Linked DNA regions of Teredinibacter purpureus. The protein of the gene in region 1 interacts with the protein of each later gene in a pairwise test. Links are inferred from orthologs where the notes say so. Each region holds a gene or a part of one and is shown on either strand. Other genes may lie near its edges. The genes, in order: H5647_RS11895 and grxD.

Region 1 (7,268 bases):
GTTTACAACTGGCATCCTGCATATAGTAGAATGCGCGCAATTTCACGCACCTGAATTCCCATGGAGTTATCTATGTATAGACGTACGAAGATTGTTAGCACCTTAGGCCCGGCCACAGATGAACCCGGAATATTAGAGAAATTAATTGTCGCGGGTGTCAACGTTGTACGTATGAACTTTTCGCACGGCAGCCCAGAAGACCATATGCGTCGTGCCAAGATGGTGAGAGAGTTGTCCATCAAGCATAATACTTATATTGCGATTTTAGGTGATCTTCAGGGGCCAAAAATCCGTGTTGCTCGTTTTGCTGAAGGCCCGATAGATTTAGAGATTGGCGCTACATTTGTTTTGGATGCGAATCTTGAACGCGATGCTGGAAACCAAAATGAAGTTGGTATTGACTATAAAGAGCTGCCAAACGATGTAAATCCTGGCGATATGCTGTTGTTGGATGATGGGCGCGTTGTCCTTAAAGTTGAATCAGTAGATGGTTCGCGAATCAATACAGAAGTTGTTGTTGGCGGAAAGCTCTCAAATAACAAGGGAATTAACCGTCAAGGTGGAGGATTATCCGCTCCGGCTTTAACGGATAAAGACCGTGCAGATATTAAGACAGCTGTAGAAATTGATGTTGATTACCTTGCCGTGTCGTTTCCGCGTAGCGCAGAAGATATGAATCTCGCTCGCCAGTTATCACGTGAAGCCGGTGGCAACATGTACATGGTCGCTAAAATTGAGCGTGCAGAAACTGTTGCCGATCACCAAATTCTAGATGACATCATTCTGGCGTCTGACGCCGTGATGGTTGCTCGTGGCGATCTGGGCGTTGAAATTGGCGATGCACAGTTAATTGGTGTGCAAAAACATATGATTCAGCGTGCTCGCACCTTGAATCGCTGTGTGATTACAGCGACCCAAATGATGGAAACTATGATTAGCAGCCCAATGCCGACTCGCGCGGAAGTATTTGACGTTGCTAATGCTGTGTTGGATGGCACCGATGCGGTAATGCTGTCAGCTGAAACTGCAGCAGGTAAATACCCTGTTGAAACGGTTGAAGCCATGGTGCGTGTTATCCGTGGTGCAGAGAAGCACCCACAAGCCGAGATACCTCCTTCTAAGCCTGAGGGTGGTTACGCGGCTATTGACCAAGCGGTTGCGTCAGCCACTATGTACACGGCTCGTGAATTACAGAAGGTACGTTGTATTGCAGCTATGACAGAGTCTGGTTCTACTCCGTTATTGATGTCTCGTTATGGTTCTCGTTTGCCTATTTTTGCTTTTTCTCGTCATGAAAAAACACTTCGACGGGCCGCATTGTTCCGTGGCGTACAGCCTGTATTATTCGATAGCGATGCTATTCCTTATACCGAGACTAACGCAGCAGCACTGAATATCTTGTGTGAGCAAGAAGGCCTAGAGGACGGTGATTTGGTTCTTATCTCTAAGGGTGACTCTGCGAATATTAACGGTGGTACTAATACACTTAAGATTTTGCAAGTAGGTACGGACGTTTCTTAGTCTTAAAAATTAGTGTAGACAGACTCTTTACTAATTAAATTAAAAAAGGCCGCTGGGTTAATCTCAGCGGCCTTTTTTGTGATATAGGAACGTTACGATTCTTTTTTATCCTCGGTTGAAGGCTCATCATCAATGTTGAGTGCTGTTTTAATCTTGGCTTCTAAAACATCCATATCGATGGGTTTAACGATATAGTCGTTAACACCTTGTTGAATGGCTTCTCTAATACGAGACGATTCGGATACCGCGGTAACCATTACAAAGTGAGCGCCCTGCAGTTTGTTGGAGGCTTTTGCTTTGCAGTGGACTTCTAACCCCGTGAGTTCAGGCATATCCCAATCACAAAGAATCAGGTCGTAGGGTGTTTTTTGCGCGTTTAATCTTATCGAAGGCTTCCATCCCGTCAGTAGCAAGGTCCGCCTGGGTCATGCCAAAATCCTGAAGCACATCTAATAGTAAGTTAGCTGAGTCGGCGTTATCTTCGGCTATGAGCACACGGGCACTAGCCATTGTGAGTTTTTTTCTAGGCGGTGGCGCTGGAGGTGCAGTTGGTTTCGCGGGTTTATTCGCGGGTGGCGGGGCGCTGGCGGCGAGTTTTTTAATGGCACTTTCGATGATCTTAATCGAGTCCATATAATCTTGCCTAGCACTAGGGTCTAGGTTCGCATCGTCGAGTGATTTGCGTAACCATGCGCGTCGCTTGGTTAGTGTTGCAACAACGAGCTTCGTTTCTGCCGAGGTCAGCATTGATTATCTACCTTAATCATTCATTACACGTAAGTAGTGAGAATAGAGAAGGCGTTGCCCCGTCAGAAATGAACCTCTAGCCGGCATTCGCCAGAGGTAAGTATAGAAAGGATACAGTGGTTCGGGGGAAGAGGTGTAAGGAATTGGCGTACTACGGCACAAAGAGGCGCTAGGCGTGATCTTTTACTCGTTTGGCGTCGCTTTGAACTTTCTCCATTACCTTGCGCATGTAAGCATAGTAATCATCGCTGAGTGTTCGATTGGTATCGCGGCGGTCTTTAGATTTCCGACGTTTTCGATGGTAAAGATCCAATGGCATTTCACTGCAAGGATCAGCGTCTAAACGGCGATCGTCCCCTTTGCGTCGGTTAACGAAAAAGATTTTGTTGTCCTTCATTAGGTCACTCGAATTGCGTTGGTTACTCACGTGATATCATTCCTATCGTATAGCACTGCACGGTCTATTTACCAGTTATTGGAGCCACTATTTTTGTAGGGTATTGGCTTTTCTGTCTGGCTGGCGTGTTTTTTTTCATTCAGTCGCTTATGTACTGCTTACTACCGTAAAGTTGGGGTGCCGGGGTGGTTTCGATCTTAAATGTCAGCATTTAGTATTGTTATATGGGATTATGAGCGGTACATAAGAATTAAATTGTATATAAAAACGTGACGCGTGTCACATTATTTTAGGGGAAAGGTTAAATATGCGCCATTCAGAGGTCATTGAACAAAAAATTAAGCAAGCGCTCTCGCCTGAAGTTTTGCATGTTGAAAATGAAAGCCACATGCATAGCGTGCCAGAAAACTCTGAAACACATTTTAAGCTCACGGTGGTTGCTCGTTGTTTTGAGGGGGTGTTGCCGGTGAAGCGGCATCAGCAGATATACGGCCTTTTAGCAGAAGAGTTGGCAAATGGCGTCCATGCGCTATCGCTTCATCTTTATACGCCACAACAATGGGCCCAAAGAGAGGGGGCTGTTCCTGTATCACCGGATTGTGCCGGTGCAAGCAAAGGTTAGTGCAGGTGCTATTGCCCTCGCAATTGGTTAGAATTGCGGCTCTTTTCCACTGCTACCCGATGTATGTAAATTATGACCCACACTGTTATCGCCGCCCTTTACAAATTTGTTGCCCTTCCCGACTTCCATGATCTACGCAATCCATTATTAAAATGTTGTGAAGAGCACAATATTAAAGGCTCTTTGCTACTGGCAGAGGAGGGAATCAATGGGACTGTTGCCGGTTCTCGAGCGGCAATAGATGCGTTACTGAGCTACTTGCGGAGCGATGTCCGTTTCGAGGGGTTATCGCATAAAGAATCCTTTGAAGAAGGTGAGCCTTTCCATCGAATGAAGGTAAAGCTTAAAAAGGAAATTGTCACTATGGGGGTTGAGGGTATCGATCCAAATGATATTGTTGGGACCTACGTGGAGCCAAAAGAATGGAACGCGCTTATTAGCGATCCTGATGTAACAGTCATTGATACACGTAATTACTATGAATATGAAATTGGAACCTTTGAGCGAGCGATTGATCCGCACACTGAAAGTTTTCGTGATTTGCCCCAATTTGTAGCCGAAAACCTCAACCCTCAGAAACACAAAAAAGTAGCTATGTTTTGTACGGGTGGAATTCGTTGTGAAAAATCAACCGCGTTTATGAAACAGCAGGGCTTCGAGGAAGTATTTCACTTAAAAGGTGGGATTTTAAAATACTTGGAAGATGTACCGAAAGAAGAAACCCTTTGGAAAGGGGAGTGTTTTGTTTTTGATAATCGTGTTGCGGTTAATCACGATTTGGAAAAAGGCATTTACGACTTGTGTCATGGTTGTCGCCACCCCATCACCGATGAGGATAAGGCATCTGAGCATTTTATTGAGGGGGTTACCTGTCCACGTTGTTATGACACTCAGACCGCTGATCAGCGAGAGAGGTTTATGGAGCGTCAAAAGCAAATTAAATTGGCCAAGCTTAGAGGCCAAGAGCATATTGGCGCAAAATCGCAGGGCAGAAAAAATACTAAACAGTAGCGAGTCAGATTAGTTCTACAAAAATAGTGGCTCTTAAAAAAATAAAAATAAGGATATGCCATGGAACTTCATTTAATCGATAGTGCGATCGTAATCGGGTACCTGGTGGTGATGATTGCCGCTGGTTCTATCGTATCGTCAAAAGCCAGTAAAAACCTAAATACCTATTTTCTGGGTGGCAACAAAATACCTTGGTATGCCCTAAGCTTGTCAAATGCCGGCGGTATGTTTGATATTGCAGGCACAATGTGGCTGGTGTATTTGGCCTTTGTTTATGGAATGAAAAGTGCGTTCATTCCTTGGTTGTGGCCGTTTTTCAATCAAATCTTTATGATGATTTATCTTGCCGTTTGGCTACGTCGCTCTAATGCAATGACGGGTGCGGAATGGATTGCCACGCGTTTTGATCAGGCATCTTCTGGTGGCAAAATGGCACACATGGTCGTGGTGTTGTTTTCAACCATCTCAATTGTAGGTTTTCTGGCCTATGGATTTGTGGGTATCGGAAAGTTTGCGGAAATTTTCTTGCCCTGGGGTTGGCACCCACATGCCTATGCCACGCTCATTACACTTGTGACAGCGGTATACGTTGTACAAGGAGGGTTAATGGGGGTGGTGTTAACGGATATTATCCAATATGTATTAATGACAGTTTCGGCCATTATTATTGCGGTTATTGCCATGAATAAAGTGTCTCCCGAAATGTTGGCGGCTGTTACGCCTGACGGTTGGGGGCAAATGCAATTTGGTTGGCATTTAGGGCTCGACTGGTCAGGTATTTTGGAATCAGTCAACACTAAAATTGAAAGTGATGGCTGGGAACTATTTACCATCTTTATTATGATGGCGCTCTTTAAAGGGCTCTGGGTAAGTATGGCCGGCCCAGTGCCAACCCAAAGTTTACAGCGAATTTTGGCCGCAAAAAGCCCTAGAGAAGCTGCGCTAATGTCGGGGGCGAGTTCTGTTATTGTCGCCATTCCTCGTTATTTAATGATCGGGGGGTTAACGGTTTTAGCGCTGGTGTTTTTCAGCGGTGAGTTAAATGAAATGGGGCCGGATATTGATTTTGAATTAATTTTACCTTTTGCAATAAGCAAATTTATTCCTGTGGGGCTTATGGGATTATTGCTGGCGGGTATGTTGTCTGCGCATATGTCGACGACCAGTTCGTTTTTGAATGTGACGCCGGCGTATATTGTGAATGATGTGTATAAAAAATACTTTCGCCCTAATGCAAGCCAGAAAACGTATATTCGCATGAGCTATCTCGTGTCAGCGATACTGGCAATTGCGAGTATTTTTGTCGGTATGGTTATTGAATCTGTCGATTCTATAACGCGTTGGATTGTGTCCGCGCTATGGGGGGGCTACGCGGCGGCGAACGTATTGAAGTGGCATTGGTGGCGATTTAACGGGCATGGCTATTTTTGGGGAATGATTGCAGGTTTATTGTTTGCGTTATTAATGCCTATATTTTCCCCCGACACGAAGGCGCTCTATGCTTACCCTGCTATTTTATTCTGTTCGCTTGCAGGATGTATTGTGGGCACATTATTAACACCAGCAGAGCCTAAGGCACTATTGATGTCGTTTTATTCTTCAGTGCGTCCGTGGGGCTTTTGGAAGCCCGTTGAGAGGTGGGTGAAGGCTGAAGATCCAGCATTTACGCCTAATCAGAATTTTCTGCGAGACATGGGGAATGTGACGGTGGGGATTGTCTGGCAGTTATCCATAATGGCGGCTCCACTCGCATTGGTTATTAAAAACTGGAGTACATTGATAGTATTATTAGTGGTGGCCAGTGTTGGGACGGTGATACTAAAATATAGTTGGTACGATAAGTTGGAGAATCAATGAAAAAAACGATAGCGCTCAACAATGATTGGACTTTTCGTCAAGTGTCTGTCGACACAAACGGCAAGGATACTCCGTGGCTAAACGCAACGGTTCCGGGGCATGTACATTTAGATTTGTTGGATAACCATGTCATTGATGATCCCTACTGGCGCGACAATGAAAAATCACAACAGTGGATAGGCGAAGTCGATTGGGAATATCAAACACATTTTAATTACGCTGATGCACTTTCCGGGAACAGCCACTATGAAATGTGTTTCGACGGTTTAGATACCTATGCCGATGTATATTTGAATGATCAGCTAATTCTGACGGCCGATAATATGTACGATGGCTGGCGTGTAAACGTAAAAGATTTTTTAGTTCATGGTAGTAATCATCTTCGTATTGTATTTCATTCTGTCATAAAAAGGACGCTGCCTTTATACCAAGAAAATGGTTTCGTTTATCCCGCTAACACCTCTCAGCCAGAACCTAAACTCAGCGTGTACTCCCGTAAGCCCGGTTATCATTTTGGTTGGGATTGGGGGCCTAGATTGGTGACTTGTGGCATTTGGCGGCCGATTTGTTTAGAGGTGTTTAGCTGTAATCGATTGTCTGATGTGCAATTTGTTCAGCACTCGCTGGATAGTACGGTGAGTGTATTGTCGTTAAATGTAGAGTTGAACGCTCCAGCAGAAAGTGAACTGTCCTTGAGCTTAATCGATGCTGACAATAGTTTTGAACCTGTTACGTTAACTATCGCCCCCAGTACCGCTGCAGCCGTTGTTCATTTTACGATAGATAACCCAAAATTTTGGTGGACGCTGGGGTTAGGGGAACAGCCTCTTTATAAATTGTCCTTATCGTTGCTAAAAGACGGCTCCGTTATAGATTCTTGGCAGCACAATGTCGGCTTGCGTACAGTGGAGTTGGTTCATGAAGATGATGAATCTGGAAAGAGTTTTTACTTTAAATTAAATGGCGAGCCGCTTTATATCAAAGGGTCTAATTGTATTCCCGCCGATTTCTTTGTGCCTAGGTTAGGGGAAATCGATTATCGAAAGATGTTAGGTTATGCCGTAGACGCTAACATGAATATGTTGCGTCTTTGGGGCGGGGCAATATACGAAG
Region 2 (7,126 bases), 1.8 Mb from region 1 along the record:
ACCAACACCCGCCATGGGAGTAAAGGCATCTCCCAATATCATTCCTATAATACGCGGTAACTCACTTATATTTAAAAATACGACCACTAACGCAATTAAAATATAGGCAAGTGCCATAAAGGGAACAACCACCTGCGCAAAATGCGCAATGCGTTTAACTCCACCGAAAATAATAAACCCTAATGCCAACACAACAACGGTACCGCTAATAATTTGCGCTTGGCTTAACGCACCAAAACTGGTTTGAATGATATCACCTGAGCCAAAGGCCATTGCTGCCGCTTTACTAATGCTGTTCGCTTGTACGCCGGGCAATAGAAACCCACAGGCAATGATTGTCGACACCGCGAATATCCATGCGTACCATTTTTGTCCCATGGCTTTTTCGATATAAAATGCAGGGCCGCCACGATACTGGCCGCCATGCTCCTCTTTATAAATTTGGGCAAGCGTCGATTCTGCGAAAGCAGTAGCAGCCCCCAAAAACGCCACAACCCACATCCAAAAAATGGCTCCTGGGCCACCAAACCCAATAGCGGCCGCAACACCGGCGATATTACCGGTACCCACTCTCCCCGAAAGCGATACAGTTAAGGCCTGAAAAGACGAAATGCCCTGCGCCGAGCTTTTGCCCGACAGTAGTAATGCCCACATTTCAGAAAATAGTCGTACTTGCACGAAGCGCGTAAGGATGGAGTAAAACAGGCCTGCGCCTAAGCATAAATAAATTAAAGCCCGGCTCCAAATGATCGAATTAATAACGTTAACCGCTGCTTCCACAAAGCACTCCCTACAAGAATTAAGGTGTTTACCTGTCTCAAAAACGACGGGCAAAAGGATTGGGACACTATAAACGGGGATAACGGGAAAATTCAATGCCGGTGCAAGCAGAACAGAATAAAGTGAGCGGGGAGCGAATGGCTACGTACTCTTAAAAAGCAGTAGCCCAACACCTAAAACGTAGAAGAGACGTATGGAAGAGTGTCTTACACGTCGGCTGCGTTGATCACACGAACACGACGCCATCCATTTTCAAAGGCCTCATCAATTTTAACTGGGGTCCCCTTCCTTAAACGATCAACAATATTGTTATCCGTAGAAGAGTCAGTTGTTCTGCGTAGTTTGAAGCCGCTGTCTAGAGTGACTATTTCACCCACACGTCCTTTTTCGAGATAGATCCAACCGCCTTGCTCAGCGATTATTATTTCTATTTTGGCTCCCATGGTAAGCGTGCTGCCGCTCTCAGGGCTCATACTAAAGACATGCCCCACCTCAACATCAGCATTCGCTTCGCGACTAAGGCTCACCACTAACCCTAGCGCTTCTAACTGTTCCACCGCTTGCGCTTCCGTTTGACTCATAACATTGGGCACTTCAATTTTATTGGCCACGACATGCAAAGCTACATCACTAAAACGCTTAATCGATGTGTTTGCCGCAGGCGTCAGTTTAAACACAGTACCGGCTTTACCCGCGACATGCTCAATATAAATCATGTCTACGGACACAAACTGATCGCTGAGTTTAGACTCAACAATTTCGCGCGGCTGACCTATCAACGCTTCATCTAACACAACGTGAGACCAATGGTTTTGATAGGTAGTGTACCCGCCATAACCTCCACCCAGCACTATCGCTATGAGCGCAGCAACTTTGGCCAACGCCAATACCTTGTGTGGCTGAAATGAACGACGTCGTTTCTCTGCTTTGCGTGCCACGGTCTTGTCATCGAGAATAGATTCAACCAAACGCCCTATTCCCTTTTCAAAACTATCCGTAAACTCAATGCGCTGTAAACTCGCAATACGCATGGGGACATTACATTCATGCAACAACACGGGAATAATATGCTTATCGTTTTCTATCGCAAAACTCCATTCGTCTCCAACATTTGAGGACGCGACGGAAGCGTCAGACAAAATAACAACAACAACTCGACTTTTCTGAATACCCTCTTCGATTTGAACGTCCCAACGAGAACCGGTACCAATATCATCTTGGTCAATCCATACATCGATTCCGCGTCGCTCCAAAGCTTGGCGTATCCTTAAAACGTCTTCTAAATTCTTACGAGAATAACTGAGAAATACCTGCGACATATCCACCTCCTTATTGACGCAAAGAGAATAAACGGACATTCAAATATTGTCTAGCATGCTAACTGGCGCACATCATTTTTCATTCAATAGCGCTAGTTAATTCTAAACAAAGACATACCGCGTGGCCGCGCCGCCCACAAAGAATGCACACGTTAACCGTGATGCTCGGCCACATAAAAGCCTACTAAAATAGCGGCCAAAAAAAACCGGAGAAAAAGACTGCTCCGGTTTGGCGACTATTCTTGTAAATACATTAACGCGTTAAAAAGGTGTGTTCACCCTTGTTTTAATGCAGCGACGGCGTTATAACAGGCTTTACGCTTGTATTCTCGGTCAAATAGCAACGGGTAGTTAGTACGGCCAATAACAGGGAAATCATTTTTCCATGATTCTCCATCGCCAGTGCCCCAAAGCGTAATTCGCTCAATTTTGTCCCGATGCTTGAGAAATAATTTAAAAAACTCAACATATCGGTCGTTAAGTTGCTGTTCTATTGCGGCGGGCATGCCTTTCGCATAAGGGTTTAACTCATCTGAGTATTCAAAATTTGTGGATATTTCGGCACCCATAAATTCCCATGCCACAGGCAATACGTCAACATCAAACTCCGTAACATGAACACGCATACCCTCTGCCGCATAGGCCTCAATACTCGCTTCAAACTCCTTGATATCGGGAAAACCTAACCCCACATGCCCCTGCAACCCAATGCCCTGTATTGGTACGCCCCGTTTTTTAGCCTTGCGGATATAGTCCACTACAAACTCACGTTTCGCAGGGTTTTGCATATTGTAATCGTTGTAAAGTAAATGCGCTTTAGGATCCGTCTCGTGCGCAAAATTAAAGGCGTAGTCCATAAAATCTTCGCCGATAATGTTGAACCAAGGGCTCTTACGCCACCCCTTGTCTTCATCAACGGCCTCGTTAACGACATCCCAGGCATTCATTTGGCCGGCATAACGCCCTGCGAGGGTATTGATGTGGTTTTTCATCCGCGCCAACAATTCCTTTCGACTTGCGGGTTTTCCTTTGCCGTTTTCAAACACCCAGCTCGGCACCTGAGAATGCCAAACCAATACATGGCCCAGCCGATACATTTCGTGTTGTTCACCGAACGCCATAAACTTATCGGGAAGATCCCACTCCCACTGCCCCGGGGTAGGATTAACACGCTCCCATTTCATGTCGTTTTCCATCGTAATCGCGTTAAATTCTCGGCTCACCAATTTTAAGAAGTCAGGCGATCCGGCCTTGAGCTTACTTGCTCCAATCGCCGTCCCTAGATAGAAATCGTCTTTATATAAATCCTTCAACCCCGTTTCAGCCAACGCGGTAGACAACGCATTCGCTTTAATGGAGTGGAGTGCAGCGTACGCCGCCGTAGCCTGAAGAAAAAATTGTCGTCGAGAAATCGCCATGATGATTAGTATTACCTCAATTTAACGGGAAAATATTGCAAAAAGTATAGCGCAGAGAAAGGGAAGGAACAGAGAATGAGCCTGCGCAGATAGCACAGGCTGAACAATGAGCAACTAAGGCTACAGCCGCATATTTCGATTAATATTTATGAATGAATACGGCGTACCTTGAAGAACCGTTAAGATTCGGCGTCGTCTTCTGGATCGGGCGCTGCGGCTTCGATAATGGGTTTTAATTCACCCGTTTCGTGCATTTCGAGAATAATATCGCAGCCGCCAACGAGTTCGCCCTTCACCCACAACTGCGGGAATGTCGGCCAATTGGCATATTTAGGGAGGTTTTGGCGAATTTCTGGATTCGAGAGGATATCGACATAAGCAAATCGCTTACCACAAGCCATTACCGCCTGAGAGGCTTTCATCGAAAAACCACACTGCGGTGCATTCGGAGAGCCTTTCATATATAAAATGATATCGTTTGATTCAATCTGACCTTTGATGGTTTCCATGACGTCCATGGGTGTGTGACCTCTATTACATTAACCGACGAAATTAGTCAGGTATTGTACCTCAGGCTCCGAGCGGTTCCCACTGCTAATTGGCCGGCTAAGCGGCTCGTCGCATAGGCACAACCTCGACTCACTCCAGCCTATCAACGCTATTCGGTTAGTTTCTTTTTATGCTCACCATGCTTACACTCCATTAATATGGCGCAAGGCTAATCGGTTACATTAGGCCGAGTATTTCCCACTATGCTCTCACCATACGGACCCAACCCGATGAAGCGCCTTTGAACAAAAAACACGCGCAACTTATCGATTAAACCTCTCCCCTTTGTGTTGCCTTTTTGTTTAACGTGCATCTAACCCTAAACACGTAAAAATACACTGTCATCATCATTTTACAAATGGCGTGTTTGTTTATAGAATGATCGTTTACTCAGGCAGCTTTCGCTGCCTGTTTTGTTTTTGGAGAGTATCAAAATGTCGGCGTCCGCACTTATGAACACATATGGTGAAAGAACAACCACCCTCATCAAAGGAGAGGGTGCTTATTTGTGGGACAGTGAGGGCAACCGCTATTTGGACGCACTTTCTGGAATCGCTGTTTGCGGCCTCGGCTATAATCACCCAGCCGTAACCAAGGCTATTACAGAACAAGCCGAAAAATTGGTGCACTGCTCCAATCTATTCTTAATTGAGCCACAACAAGCACTTGGCCAATTATTGGTGACGCTATCCGGCATGGAAAAAGTATTTTTCTCCAACTCGGGTGCAGAAGCCAATGAAGCGGCGTTAAAAATTGCTCGTAAATTTGGCCAACAAAAAGGTATTGGGGAACCGGAAGTCATTACCGCTGAAAACAGTTTCCATGGCCGCACAATGGCGACACTATCCGCGACCGGAAACCCCAAAATCAAAGCCGGCTTCGAACCTTTAGTCAGCGGTTTTACTCACGTGGTTTATAATGATATTGATGCAATTAAGTGCGCAGCAACCGCCAACACTGTCGCGATTATGGTTGAGCCAGTTCAAGGAGAAGGCGGCGTTAATGTGCCCGCCGATGATTATTTGAATCAATTAAGAACGTTGTGTGACGATAATGACTGGCTCTTAATTTTGGATGAAATCCAAACGGGTAATGGTCGCACCGGAAAATTTTTCGCCTATCAACATAACGGTATATTGCCCGATGTTGTCACGACGGCAAAAGGACTGGGGAATGGCGTGCCCATAGGGGCCTGCATAGCAAAAGGAAAAGCGGCTGAGATTTTACAACCGGGCAATCACGGCTCTACTTTTGGTGGTAACCCTCTCGTGTGCAACGCCGCCTTAGCGGCAACACAAACTCTCGTTAACGAAAACCTTATTGAGCGCGCAGCGGCGCTCGGCATTTTCTTTTTGGAAGCATTTAACGCTAAATTAGCGTCGTCTGAAAAAGTCAAAAACATTCGCGGTAAAGGCCTCATGATAGGCATTGAACTCCATCGTGATTGCGCCGAACTCGTTGAGCTTGCCAAAGCACAGAACGTACTCTTAAACGTTACCGCCGGCAACACCATTCGCCTCTTACCTCCACTTATTATATCCAATGAGCAAGCTCAGACCATTGTAGATACAGTGGCCAAACTCATTGAAGAGTTTTAATCATTATGGCTATTCGACATTTTTTAACGTTACTCGATTTATCGTCAGACGAACTTTCTTCCATCATAGACACCGCTATTCAACAAAAAGCCGCGCTAAAAGAAGGAACTCTCTACGAACCCTTTAAAAACCAAGTGCTAGGTATGATTTTTGAAAAATCCTCTACGCGCACCCGAGTATCCTTTGAGGCGGGCATGACCCAATTCGGCGGCAGCGCTATTTTCTTATCACCACGCGATACGCAACTGGGCCGAGGAGAACCTATCGAAGACTCTGCGCGCGTGCTCTCGCGAATGGTCGATATGATTATGATTCGAACTTTCGAACACGAAAAAATAGAGCGCTTTGCTCAGTACTCTAAAGTCCCAGTTATTAATGCGCTCACCGATAGCTATCACCCTTGTCAGCTATTAGCCGATATCCAAACTTACGTTGAGCACCGTGGCAGCCCAAAAGGCAAAATTGTGACGTGGATTGGCGATGGCAATAATATGTGTCACTCGTATATAAACGCGGCGCGCCTATGCGATTTTGAACTGCGCATTGCATGCCCCGAAGGTTATGAGCCCTCCCCTGAACTCGTACAAGCAAATGCCGATCGCGTTACGATAATACAAGACCCTAAAGAGGCCGTTAAAGATGCGGACTGGGTGGTAACCGATGTGTGGGCGAGCATGGGGCAAGAAGAAGAGCAGCAAGCTCGAGAAGGTGAGTTTACGGGCTACCAAGTCAACCATGAGCTTATGTCCTTGGCCAAGTCAGATGCTGTATTCATGCATTGCTTACCGGCCCATCGCGGTGAAGAGGTTAGCCATGAACTGATGGAGGATACCTCTATTTCCGTGGTATGGGATGAAGCCGAAAACCGGTTACACGCTCAAAAAGCCCTTATGTGCTTCTTACGCGAGAACAGCCAATAGGCTGCTCTCGCAGTCATTTTTTAAAGGCCACCGTTATTCAAACTGCACCAGCTGTGCTCTACCGTCGCAAAAAGTGTAATCGAGAGAACAAACCTGGACAAAGACATGCAACGTTTGTGGAATAACATAAATAAGAGGCGCAACATCCGCGACATAACTTTCGCCTGTTTCACAGGCAACATAGAAATCTGACGTGTACTGGCAAAACTGCATGCCATCCGTATCGCACGCCAATCCTTCCCCGCAAAGTTCAGAACCCACATACGTTGCATCGTCAATTAGCGCGCTTTCACCAATATAAAATTCTACCCAATAATCGGTGTAGGCCTGTGCGTACCAATAAATTTCGAACCACCCTTCATCGATAAAGGGGTTTATCGCAAGAAACGGCATGGTCATTAGCGCTGAATCGTTGCCGTAGCTATCCACCACATCAAACGTTTCTAATAGGGGAATATCGACCGTATCGGTTATCACAATGGGAGCCGGCTCAATCGGCTCCGAAACCACAATGACGGTTTGCTCTATCACGACGGTGCTCG

The links.
Region 2: the proteins of H5647_RS11895 (region 1) and grxD interact in binary tests that used the Escherichia coli proteins (3 or more experiments, as listed by UniProt). The link is inferred for Teredinibacter purpureus from one-to-one orthologs.

Annotation. Positions count from the first base shown.
Region 1 is NZ_CP060092.1:2,715,193-2,722,460, forward strand. Bases 1,661-4,629 are described here. They hold H5647_RS11895 (BolA family protein), read left to right. Parts: upstream 1,661-2,972; coding sequence 2,973-3,287; downstream 3,288-4,629. Other genes in these bases: H5647_RS22160 (response regulator), read right to left, coding at 1,661-1,853; H5647_RS22165 (response regulator), read right to left, coding at 1,861-2,268; H5647_RS11890 (hypothetical protein), read right to left, coding at 2,438-2,695; trhO (oxygen-dependent tRNA uridine(34) hydroxylase TrhO), read left to right, coding at 3,360-4,298; H5647_RS11905 (sodium:solute symporter family protein), read left to right, coding at 4,359-4,629. Also shown: pyk (pyruvate kinase), read left to right, coding at 73-1,521; more of H5647_RS22160, read right to left, coding at 1,614-1,660; more of H5647_RS11905, read left to right, coding at 4,630-6,155; H5647_RS11910 (beta-mannosidase), read left to right, coding at 6,152-7,268. UniProt on the Escherichia coli protein: Transcriptional regulator that plays an important role in general stress response. Has many effects on cell morphology, cell growth and cell division. Acts by regulating the transcription of many genes, including dacA (PBP-5), dacC (PBP-6), ampC and mreB.
Region 2 is NZ_CP060092.1:4,513,667-4,520,792, forward strand. What follows is about bases 2,367-5,193. They hold grxD (Grx4 family monothiol glutaredoxin), read right to left. Parts: upstream 4,036-5,193; coding sequence 3,697-4,035; downstream 2,367-3,696. Other genes in these bases: H5647_RS20145 (endo-1,4-beta-xylanase), read right to left, coding at 2,375-3,517; H5647_RS20155 (acetylornithine transaminase), read left to right, coding at 4,501-5,193. In the rest of the region: H5647_RS20135 (alanine/glycine:cation symporter family protein), read right to left, coding at 1-780; H5647_RS20140 (toll/interleukin-1 receptor domain-containing protein), read right to left, coding at 987-2,099; more of H5647_RS20155, read left to right, coding at 5,194-5,664; argF (ornithine carbamoyltransferase), read left to right, coding at 5,670-6,584; H5647_RS20165 (hypothetical protein), read right to left, coding at 6,618-7,126. UniProt on the Escherichia coli protein: Monothiol glutaredoxin involved in the biogenesis of iron-sulfur clusters.